4 regions of the Streptomyces sp. NPDC050145 genome follow, and region 2 is predicted to be linked to each of the others. Evidence: riboswitches for the same ligand, from Rfam matches in the RefSeq annotation. Region 2 holds a riboswitch; each other region holds the start of a gene.
What was found. Region 2 has a riboswitch for thiamine pyrophosphate ahead of thiO (glycine oxidase ThiO). Riboswitches for the same ligand answer to the same signal wherever they lie in the genome.
Positions count from the first base shown of each region.

Region 1: another riboswitch for thiamine pyrophosphate. It lies ahead of ACIBTU_RS18085 (purine-cytosine permease family protein); the one in region 2 lies ahead of thiO (glycine oxidase ThiO).
Region 3: another riboswitch for thiamine pyrophosphate. It lies ahead of thiC (phosphomethylpyrimidine synthase ThiC); the one in region 2 lies ahead of thiO (glycine oxidase ThiO).
Region 4: another riboswitch for thiamine pyrophosphate. It lies ahead of ACIBTU_RS29215 (thiamine ABC transporter substrate binding subunit); the one in region 2 lies ahead of thiO (glycine oxidase ThiO).

Region 1 covers NZ_JBITJS010000008.1:207,436-209,631, forward strand. The annotation lists gene ACIBTU_RS18085 (purine-cytosine permease family protein) at 1-1,016, opposite strand, end outside; TPP riboswitch at 1,008-1,109, opposite strand; gene lpdA (dihydrolipoyl dehydrogenase) at 1,206-2,196, opposite strand, start outside.
Region 2 covers NZ_JBITJS010000007.1:261,082-263,277, reverse strand. The annotation lists gene thiO (glycine oxidase ThiO) at 1-1,070, opposite strand, end outside; TPP riboswitch at 1,068-1,181, opposite strand; gene ACIBTU_RS16455 (hypothetical protein) at 1,233-1,589, shown strand; gene ACIBTU_RS16450 (NAD(P)/FAD-dependent oxidoreductase) at 1,799-2,196, shown strand, end outside.
Region 3 covers NZ_JBITJS010000002.1:189,504-191,699, forward strand. The annotation lists gene thiC (phosphomethylpyrimidine synthase ThiC) at 1-1,100, opposite strand, end outside; TPP riboswitch at 1,093-1,256, opposite strand; gene ACIBTU_RS04385 (YibE/F family protein) at 1,328-2,196, shown strand, end outside.
Region 4 covers NZ_JBITJS010000016.1:92,236-94,431, forward strand. The annotation lists gene rlmN (23S rRNA (adenine(2503)-C(2))-methyltransferase RlmN) at 1-763, shown strand, start outside; TPP riboswitch at 788-892, shown strand; gene ACIBTU_RS29215 (thiamine ABC transporter substrate binding subunit) at 973-2,061, shown strand.

The DNA.
Region 1 (2,196 bases), on a different contig from region 2:
GCGAGCGCGGCGCCGAGCGGGCGCGGCAGCCGGACACCGACGACCTGGAGGGCGAGCGAGCCGCTGTAGTCGTTCATGGCGTTGCTGCACAGCGCGGCCAGCGCTACGGCCAGCAGTCCGAGCGAGCCGACGACGCCTCCGCCGAGGAGGGTGTCGACGCCCTGGGCGGTCTGGTCGGTGAAGACGGAGGCGCCCCACAGGCCGAGCGCCTCGACCGCGGTGAAGGAGACGACGATGCCCGCGAGCGTGCACCAGAACATGCGGGACGGGGACGTGGTGCGCGGCAGGTAGCGGCTGAAGTCGCTCGCGTACGGGGCCCAGGAGACGGACAGGCTGAGCGCGATCGTCGTCGTGAGCACGAACGCGCCCATCCGGTCGGCGCCCTGCGCGGCGCCGTGGGACTCGGGAGTGACGCCCGCGTCCGCGAGGCGCAGCGCCAGGGCGCAGAAGGCGACCGCGAGGACGGCCGTCATCCACTTCTGCAGGCGGTGGATCGCCTCGTAGCCGAACGCGCCGAGCAGGCCCTGCGCGCCCATCATGACCAGGGCGCCGAGCCAGAACGGCCAGCCGCACAGCCGGGCGAGCGCGTCGCCGCCGAACAGGCCGATGAGCGCGTCCCAGGCGATGGACGACAGCCACTGGAGCGCGCCGGGGACCACGACGCCGCGCCCGAACGCGAGGCGGGCGAGTGGCAGTTGTCCCGCGCCGGTGCGGCTGCCCCAGGTGCCGAGGTAGGCGGTGGGGACCGCGCCGAGGACCGTGCCGAGGACGACGGCGGCCAGCGCGGTCGCGAAGTCGAGGCCGAGGGCGATGCCGACGGTGCCGGTGAAGACGCCGCTCATCGTCAGGTTCGGCGCGAACCAGACGGTGAAGAGGCGGCCGGCGCCGCCGTAGCGGTGCTCCTCGGGGACGGGCGCGATCCCGCGCGCCTCGGGGCGCCAGTCCCCCGGCGCGGTGGGCATCCGCCCGTCGAAGGCGGTGCTCCGGGGCTCGCTCGAGACATGCGGTATCGACATCGCTGACATCCCTCCGCCAGTGCTAACTGGTTCAGGTTCTACGGGTGTGATCTCAGCTCCGTCGCATGTGCGGGAGCACCCCGTGTCGGGCAGTACGGGAGCGAACACTAGCCGCTCGCCGAGTGCGGGACGAAGCCGCCCCCGGCTCCGTCCCACACTCCGGTCAGCAGTGCCGACGTCCCGGGCGCGTCACATGTTGATCATGTGGCCCGCGAGGCCGTGCACGGCCTCCTTCACGGCCTCGCCCAGGGTCGGGTGCGCGTGGACGTTGCGCGCGACCTCGTGGACGGTGAGGTCCCACTGCTGGGCCAGCGTCAGTTCCGGCAGCAGCTCGGTGACGTCGGGGCCGATGAGGTGCCCGCCGATGAGTTCGCCGTGCGTGGCGTCGCTGATGAGCTTGACGAAGCCGTTGGTGTCGCCGAGGCCGTGCGCCTTGCCGTTCGCCATGAAGGGGAACTTGGCGACCTTCACGTCGTAGCCGAGGTCGCGGGCCTGCGCCTCCGTGTAGCCGAAGCTGGCGATCTGCGGCTGGCAGTAGGTGGCCCGCGGGATCATCGCGTAGTCGAGCTCCATCGTCTCGGCCCCGGCGAGCGTCTCGGCGGCGATGACGCCCATCGCCTCGGCGGTGTGCGCGAGCATCAGCTTGGCGGTGACGTCGCCGATGGCGTAGATGTGCGGCACCGAGGTGCGGCAGAAGCCGTCGACCTCGATCGCCCCGCGCTCGGTGAGCGCGACGCCCGTGCCCTCCAGGCCGTAGCCCGTGACGTTGGGCGCGAAGCCGATCGCCTGGAGGACCTTGTCGGCGGTGAGGACCTGCTGGGCGCCGTCCTTGCCGGTGACGGTGACCTGGACGTCGGGGCCGGACTCGTCGATGGCGTCCACCCGGGTGGAGGTCAGCACGTCGATGCCCAACTTGCGGTACTGGCGGGCCAGTTCGGCCGACACCTCGGCGTCCTCGAGGGGCGCCATCCGGTCGAGGTACTCGACGATCGTGACCTTCACGCCGTACTGGTGCAGCACGTACGCGAACTCGATGCCGATCGCGCCCGCGCCGGCGATGACGATCGAGCGGGGCAGCTCGTCGGCGAGGATCTGCTCCTCGAAGGTGACGACGCGGGAGCTGCGCTCGGTGCCGGGCAGCAGCCGGGGCGTGGCGCCGGTGGCGATGATGCAGTGCTCG
Region 2 (2,196 bases):
ACCGGGGTCAGCAGCACGCCGTTGCGGTAGTGGCCGGTGGCGAGGAGGAGGCCGGGCAGGGCCGTCGGGCCGAGGATCGGCGCGTTGTCCGGAGAGCCGGGGCGCAGGCCCGCGCGCGTCTCCGTCAGCGGCAGTTCGGTGATGCCGGGGACGAGTTCGTGCGCGTCGCGCAGCAGCTCGTAGACACCGCCGGCGGTGACCGTGGTGTCCCAGCCGAGCTCCTCGGTGGTGGCGCCGACGACCAGCTCGCCGTTGACACGCGGCACCAAATACACGTTGCCGCCGCGCACGACCGCGCGGACCGTGCGGCTCAGGAACGGCGCGTACGCCTTCGGCACGCTGAGGCGCAGCACCTGGCCCTTGACCGGGCGCACCGGAGGCAGCAGGGCCTCGGGGACGCCCGCGAGCCGCCCGCTGTGGCTGCCGGCGGCCAGTACGACCTGCTCCGCGGCGAGCTCGCCGCCGTCGGCGAGGACGACGCCGCGCGCCCGGTCCCGTACGACGGAGAGCCGTTCGGCCCACGTCCGGTGCAGGGTGACGCCGGCGCGCTCGCAGGCCGTCACAAGGGCGCCCGCGAGCCTTCTCGGGTCGATCTGGTGGTCGCCGTCGACCCGCAGGCCGCCGCGCACGCCCGGCGCGAGCATCGGCTCCAGGCGGCGGCACTCACGGCCCGACAGCCACTCGGACTCCAGGCCCGAGCGCAGCTGCAACGCGTGCAGTTCCCGCAGGTGCGAGCGGTCGTCGGCGTCGAGCGCGACGGCCAGCGTGCCGCACGCGCGGTAGCCGAGATCGTGGCCCGTGGCCTCGGACAGCTCGGCCGCGAAGTCCGGATAGCGGCGCGCGGACTCGACGTTCAGGGCGAGCAACGTCTCCTCGCCGTAGTGCAGTTCGGTGACGGCGGCCAGCATCCCGGCCGCGACCTGGGCGGCGCCGCCGCCCGGCTCGGGGTCCACGACCGCGACGGACAGACCGCGCTGCGCGGCCCTCCACGCGGTCACCAGACCGATGATGCCGCCACCGACGACCACGACGTCGGTGGCGGACCCGCTGACAGATGGCGTACGCGACATGGGCGTCCAGCCCCTCCCTTCGCCGGCATGACCCGGATCAGGTTCGTACGGTCGGAGGCCGCTCCAGCCTCCCTCTCAGCCCGCTGCGTACGGGCTCCCGCGAGTGCTTTACGTTGGCCACCCTAGCCGTTCGGTATGCCACCAAGTAAGGGAGCCCAGCCCGTGGCCCGATCCCTCGAAGGTCTCTTCCTCGCCCCCGTGACCGACCAGGCCCCAGGTCAGGTGGGCACCCGGACCCGCTTCGCCTACAGGGAGGAGGAGGGCCGGATCTGGGCCTCCTACGAAGGCGGCGACATCGTGCGCGGCCACCTCGTGGGCACCCGCGCGGGCGACCGGCTCGACTTCCGCTACGTCCAGCTGAAGACCGACGGGACGACGTCCTCGGGGCACTGCGTCTCCACCGTCTCCGAGCGGCCCGATGGCCGGGTCCGGCTCGACGAGACCTGGGAGTGGGAGTCGCAGGAGGGCAGCGGCACGAGCGTCGTCGAGGAGATCGCCGCGCCTGCCGCGCGGGACTGATCGCGGAGTGATCGCGGGGGTCGACACGGGGATGATCGCGGGGCTTGATCGCTAAACCGGTGACACGTGTGCAGGACGTCACGGAACGCGAGTGGCCCGGGCCGCTGACCCGCGCCCGCACGGGTGCCTAAGGTGACCTTGTGAGCGATCAGGAGAGCGGGAACGAGACGCCCCCGGGCGACCGGCACGTCGTCGTGGTCGGCGCGGGCATGGCCGGCGTGCAGACGGCGGTGGCGCTGCGCGAGCAGGGCTTCACCGGGGCGGTCACGCTGATCGGCGCGGAACCCCACCAGCCCTACGACCGGCCGCCGCTCTCCAAGGCCGTCCTGCTCGGCAAGGCCGAGGGCTCCGCCTTCGACGTCGACTTCGAGGCCCTCGGCGTCACCCTCCAGCTGGGCCGCGAGGTCACCGGACTGCGCCCCGCCGACCACGAGCTCGACACCGTGACGGGCCCCGTCCCGTACGACGTCCTGGTCGTCGCGACGGGTGCCGAACCGATCCGCCTCCCGGGCGCCGACGGTGTCCCCGGTGTCCACCTGCTGCGCACCCTCGACGACGCCGAGCGGCTGCGGCCCGTCCTCGTCGAGCAGCACGACGTGGTCGTCGT
Region 3 (2,196 bases), on a different contig from region 2:
TCGTCGTTGGCGTCCGCGATGGAGCCGGGGCGCAGGCCGTCGCCGAGCGAGTACGTGACGTCGTACGCCGCGAGGATCTCGCAGAGCTCCTCGAAGTTCTCGTAGAGGAAGCTCTCCTTGTGGTGCGCGAGGCACCACGCGGCCATGATCGAGCCGCCGCGCGAGACGATGCCGGTCTTGCGGTTGGCGGTCAGCGGCACGTACGGGAGGCGGACGCCGGCGTGGACCGTCATGTAGTCCACGCCCTGCTCGGCCTGCTCGATGACCGTGTCCTTGTAGATCTCCCAGGTCAGCTCCTCGGCCCGGCCGTCGACCTTCTCGAGGGCCTGGTAGAGGGGCACGGTGCCGATCGGGACGGGGGAGTTGCGCAGCACCCACTCGCGGGTGGTGTGGATGTTGCGGCCGGTGGAGAGGTCCATGACCGTGTCGGCGCCCCACTTGGTCGCCCAGGTCATCTTCTCCACCTCCTCCTCGATGGAGCTGGTCACGGCCGAGTTGCCGATGTTGGCGTTGACCTTCACCAGGAATCGCTTGCCGATGATCATCGGCTCGATCTCCGGGTGGTTCACGTTCGCCGGCAGGACCGCCCGGCCGGCCGCGATCTCCTCGCGGACGACCTCGGGCGCGACGTTCTCCCGGATCGCCACGTACTCCATCTCCGGGGTGATCTCGCCCCGGCGGGCGTACGCGAGCTGGGTCACGGCCTGGCCGTCGCGGCCCCGGCGCGGCTGGCGCGGGCGGCCCGGGAAGACCGCGTCGAGGTTGCGCAGACCGCCGCGCGGCGAGGTGTGCTTGATGCCGTCGTCCTCGGGGCGGACGGGGCGTCCCGTGTACTCCTCGGTGTCGCCGCGGGCGATGATCCAGTTCTCCCGCAGCGGCGCGAGGCCCCTGCGGACATCGGTGTCGACGGTCGGATCGGTGTACGGGCCGGAGGTGTCGTACAGCGTGACGTCCTGCCCGTTGGTGAGGTGCACCTGGCGGACCGGCACCTTGAGGTCGGGGCGGGAGCCCTCGATGTACCCCTTGTGCCAGCCGATGGACTTCCCGGCCTCCGGCTCAGAGCCGTTGGAGGCAGGCGTGCGTGCGTCCGTTGTGGTCATGAGACCTACTCCCTACGCCGGCATTACCCGGTAACAGGTTCGGCGGTCGACGCAGCGGCTCTCGTCCACGGCGTTCCACGTTTCACGTGAAACACGCGCTGGGACGAAGGTCAGCGCCCTCTCAGCCCGGTGCTCCGAGCTCCCGCGTTTGCAAAGGTGCCCCCACGCTAGCGTCATGACGGACACGTTGAACAGAGGGCCCCTCCCGTTCTTGCGATGATCGGGCGGTGACCACGACGCATGAGTCCGATCCTCCCTCGTCCCCGCCGCCGCACGGGCACTCCCACAGCCACGGCCCGGCGGCGCCCGTGTCCCGGCATCTGCGGAGGGTCATCGCGGCTGTCCTGATCCCGTTCACCGTGGCGGTCGTGGTGGGTCTGGCGGTGCTCTGGCCGGGCGGCGCACCGGCCCACGACCGCACCGGTGTGGGCTTCGACCGGCAGACGCAGCAGGCCACGGTGACCAAGGTCGAGAAGGTCGACTGCAAGTCGGTGCACGCCTCGGGCGGGGCGCCGAGCGGCGACCCGGGCGCGGTGCCCGCGGGCGGGAAGCCCGGTGCCGCCGCGGGCGAGTGCGAGATCGCGACGGTGCGCGTGGACACCGGCAAGGACAAGGGCCGTACGTTCACGGAGGTCGTGCAGCCCGACTCGCCCCGCCAGCTGCACGAGGGCCAGCAGGTGATCGTCGCCTACGCGCCGGACGCACCGAAGAACCTGCAGTACTCGGTCACGGACGTGAACCGGAAGATCCCCATGACGGTGCTGGCCGGGATCTTCGCTCTGGCGGTGGTCGTGGTGGGACGCATGCGCGGGGTCATGGCGCTCGTCGCGCTCGCGATCAGCTTCATGGTGCTGACCTTCTTCATCCTCCCCGCGATCCTCCAGGGCTCGAACCCTCTGGTGGTGGCGGTGGTCGGGTCCAGCGCGATCATGCTCATCGCGCTCTACATGTGTCACGGCCTGTCGGCCCGCACCTCCGTCGCGGTGCTCGGCACCCTCGTGTCGCTGCTGCTGATCGGCCTGCTCGGCTCGCTGTTCATCGGCTGGGCCGCGCTGACCGGCAACACCGACGACAGCACCGGCCTGATCCACGGCCT
Region 4 (2,196 bases), on a different contig from region 2:
CCCGGACCGGGTCACGATGTGTATCTCGTCGCAGGCGGGATGCGGGATGAACTGCCCGTTCTGCGCCACCGGACAGGCCGGCCTCGACCGGAACCTGTCGACCGGCGAGATCGTGCACCAGATCGTGGACGGGATGCGGGCCCTGCGGGACGGGGAGATCCCCGGCGGGCCGGCGCGGCTGTCCAACATCGTGTTCATGGGGATGGGGGAGCCGCTCGCCAACTACAAGCGCGTGGTGGGTGCCATTCGGGCGCTGACCGATCCTGAGCCCGACGGGCTCGGGCTCAGCCAGCGCGGGATCACCGTGTCGACGGTCGGCCTGGTGTCCGCCATTCACCGGTTCGCCGATGAAGGGTTCAAGTGCCGGCTGGCCATCTCGCTGCACGCCCCTGACGACGAGCTGCGGGACACGCTGGTGCCCGTCAACACGCGGTGGAAGGTGCGGGAGGTGCTCGACGCCGGCTGGGAGTACGCGGCCAAGTCCGGGCGCCGGCTGTCCATCGAGTACGCGCTCATCCGGGACATCAACGACCAGGCCTGGCGTGGGGACCGGCTCGGGCGGCTGCTGCGCGGGAAGCCCGTGCACGTCAATCTGATTCCGCTGAACCCGACCCCGGGCTCGAAGTGGACCGCGTCGCGCCCCGAGGACGAGAAGGCGTTCGTCGAGGCCATCGCGGCGCACGGAGTCCCCGTCACCGTCCGGGACACCCGTGGCCAGGAGATCGACGGAGCCTGTGGACAGCTCGCCGCCACCGAGCGGTAGCCTTGCCCGCAGTACCACATCTTCATATTCCGACAGGGGAGCGCCACAGCGCTGAGAGTGCGGCAGAGCCGCAGACCCTCTGAACCTTGCCCAGGTCATTCTGGGTAGGAAGTTCGGTCACCACTCAAGCTGTTGCGCCCTGCCCGGAGCCGTAGGAAAGGCCCGGGCAGGGCCGCGTCTCTTCCTGGTCACCCCCAGGAGGAAAACCAGTGAGCAAGAACAAGAAGGCGTACCTGGCCGCGGCCGTGGGGCTCGGGCTCGTCACGCTGTCCGCGTGCGGTTCGTCGTCGTCCTCGGGTGGCGGCGACGCAGGGGACTCCAAGACGGTCACCCTGGTCAGTCACGACTCGTGGGCCGTCTCGAAGAACGTGATCAAGGACTTCGAGAAGAAGTCCGGCTACCAGGTGAAGGTCGTCGAGGACGGCGACGCCGGCCAGGCCGTCAACAAGGCGATCCTGTCCAAGGGCAACCCCGTCGGCGACGTGTTCTTCGGCGTCGACAACACGCTGCTGTCCCGCGCCCTCGACAACGGCCTGTTCACCTCCTACGAGGCCAAGGGCATCGACCAGGTGCCGGACCAGTACCGCCTCGACAAGGGCAAGAACCGCGTCACGCCCGTCGACACCGGCGATATCTGCGTCAACTACGACAAGAAGTACTTCGCCGACCACAAGCTGACGCCGCCCGCCTCCTTCGCGGACCTCGCCAAGCCCGCGTACAAGAACCTGCTGGTCACCGAGGACGCCGCGACGTCCTCCCCGGGCCTCGGCTTCCTGCTCGGCAGCGCCGCCCAGTACGGCGACGACGGCTGGCAGTCCTACTGGAAGAAGCTGAACGCCAACGGCGTGAAGGTCGTCAGCGGCTGGGACCAGGCCTACAACGAGGAGTTCTCCGGCAGCGCCAGCGGCAAGAAGGCCGGCGGCGACCGCCCGCTCGTCGTCTCCTACGCGTCCTCCCCGCCCGCCGAGGCGATCTACTCCGACCCGCAGCCCAAGACCTCGCCCGTCGGCGTCGCGACCGGCACCTGCTTCCGCCAGATCGAGTTCGCCGGCCTGCTCGACGGGGCGAAGAACGAGAAGGGCGGCAAGGCCTTCCTCGACTTCCTGATCTCCAAGGAGTTCCAGGAGGACATGCCGCTCAACATGTTCGTCGACCCGGTGGCGAAGAACGCCGTCGCGCCCGCCGACTACACCAAGTACGCGGTCGAGATCGACAAGCCGCACACCATGAGCCCGCGGAACATCGCGGACCACCGTGACGAGTGGGTCAAGACGTGGACGTCGCTCGTCAGGAAGTGACCCCGGACAAGGCCGAGGTCACGTCCGAGGCCAAGGCCAAGGTCAAGGCCAAGGCCAAGGTCAAGGCCAAGGCCAAGGCCAAGGCCGAGGCCGGCACCCGGCCGCGCCGGCTCCGTACGGGGAGCGCGGCGCGGC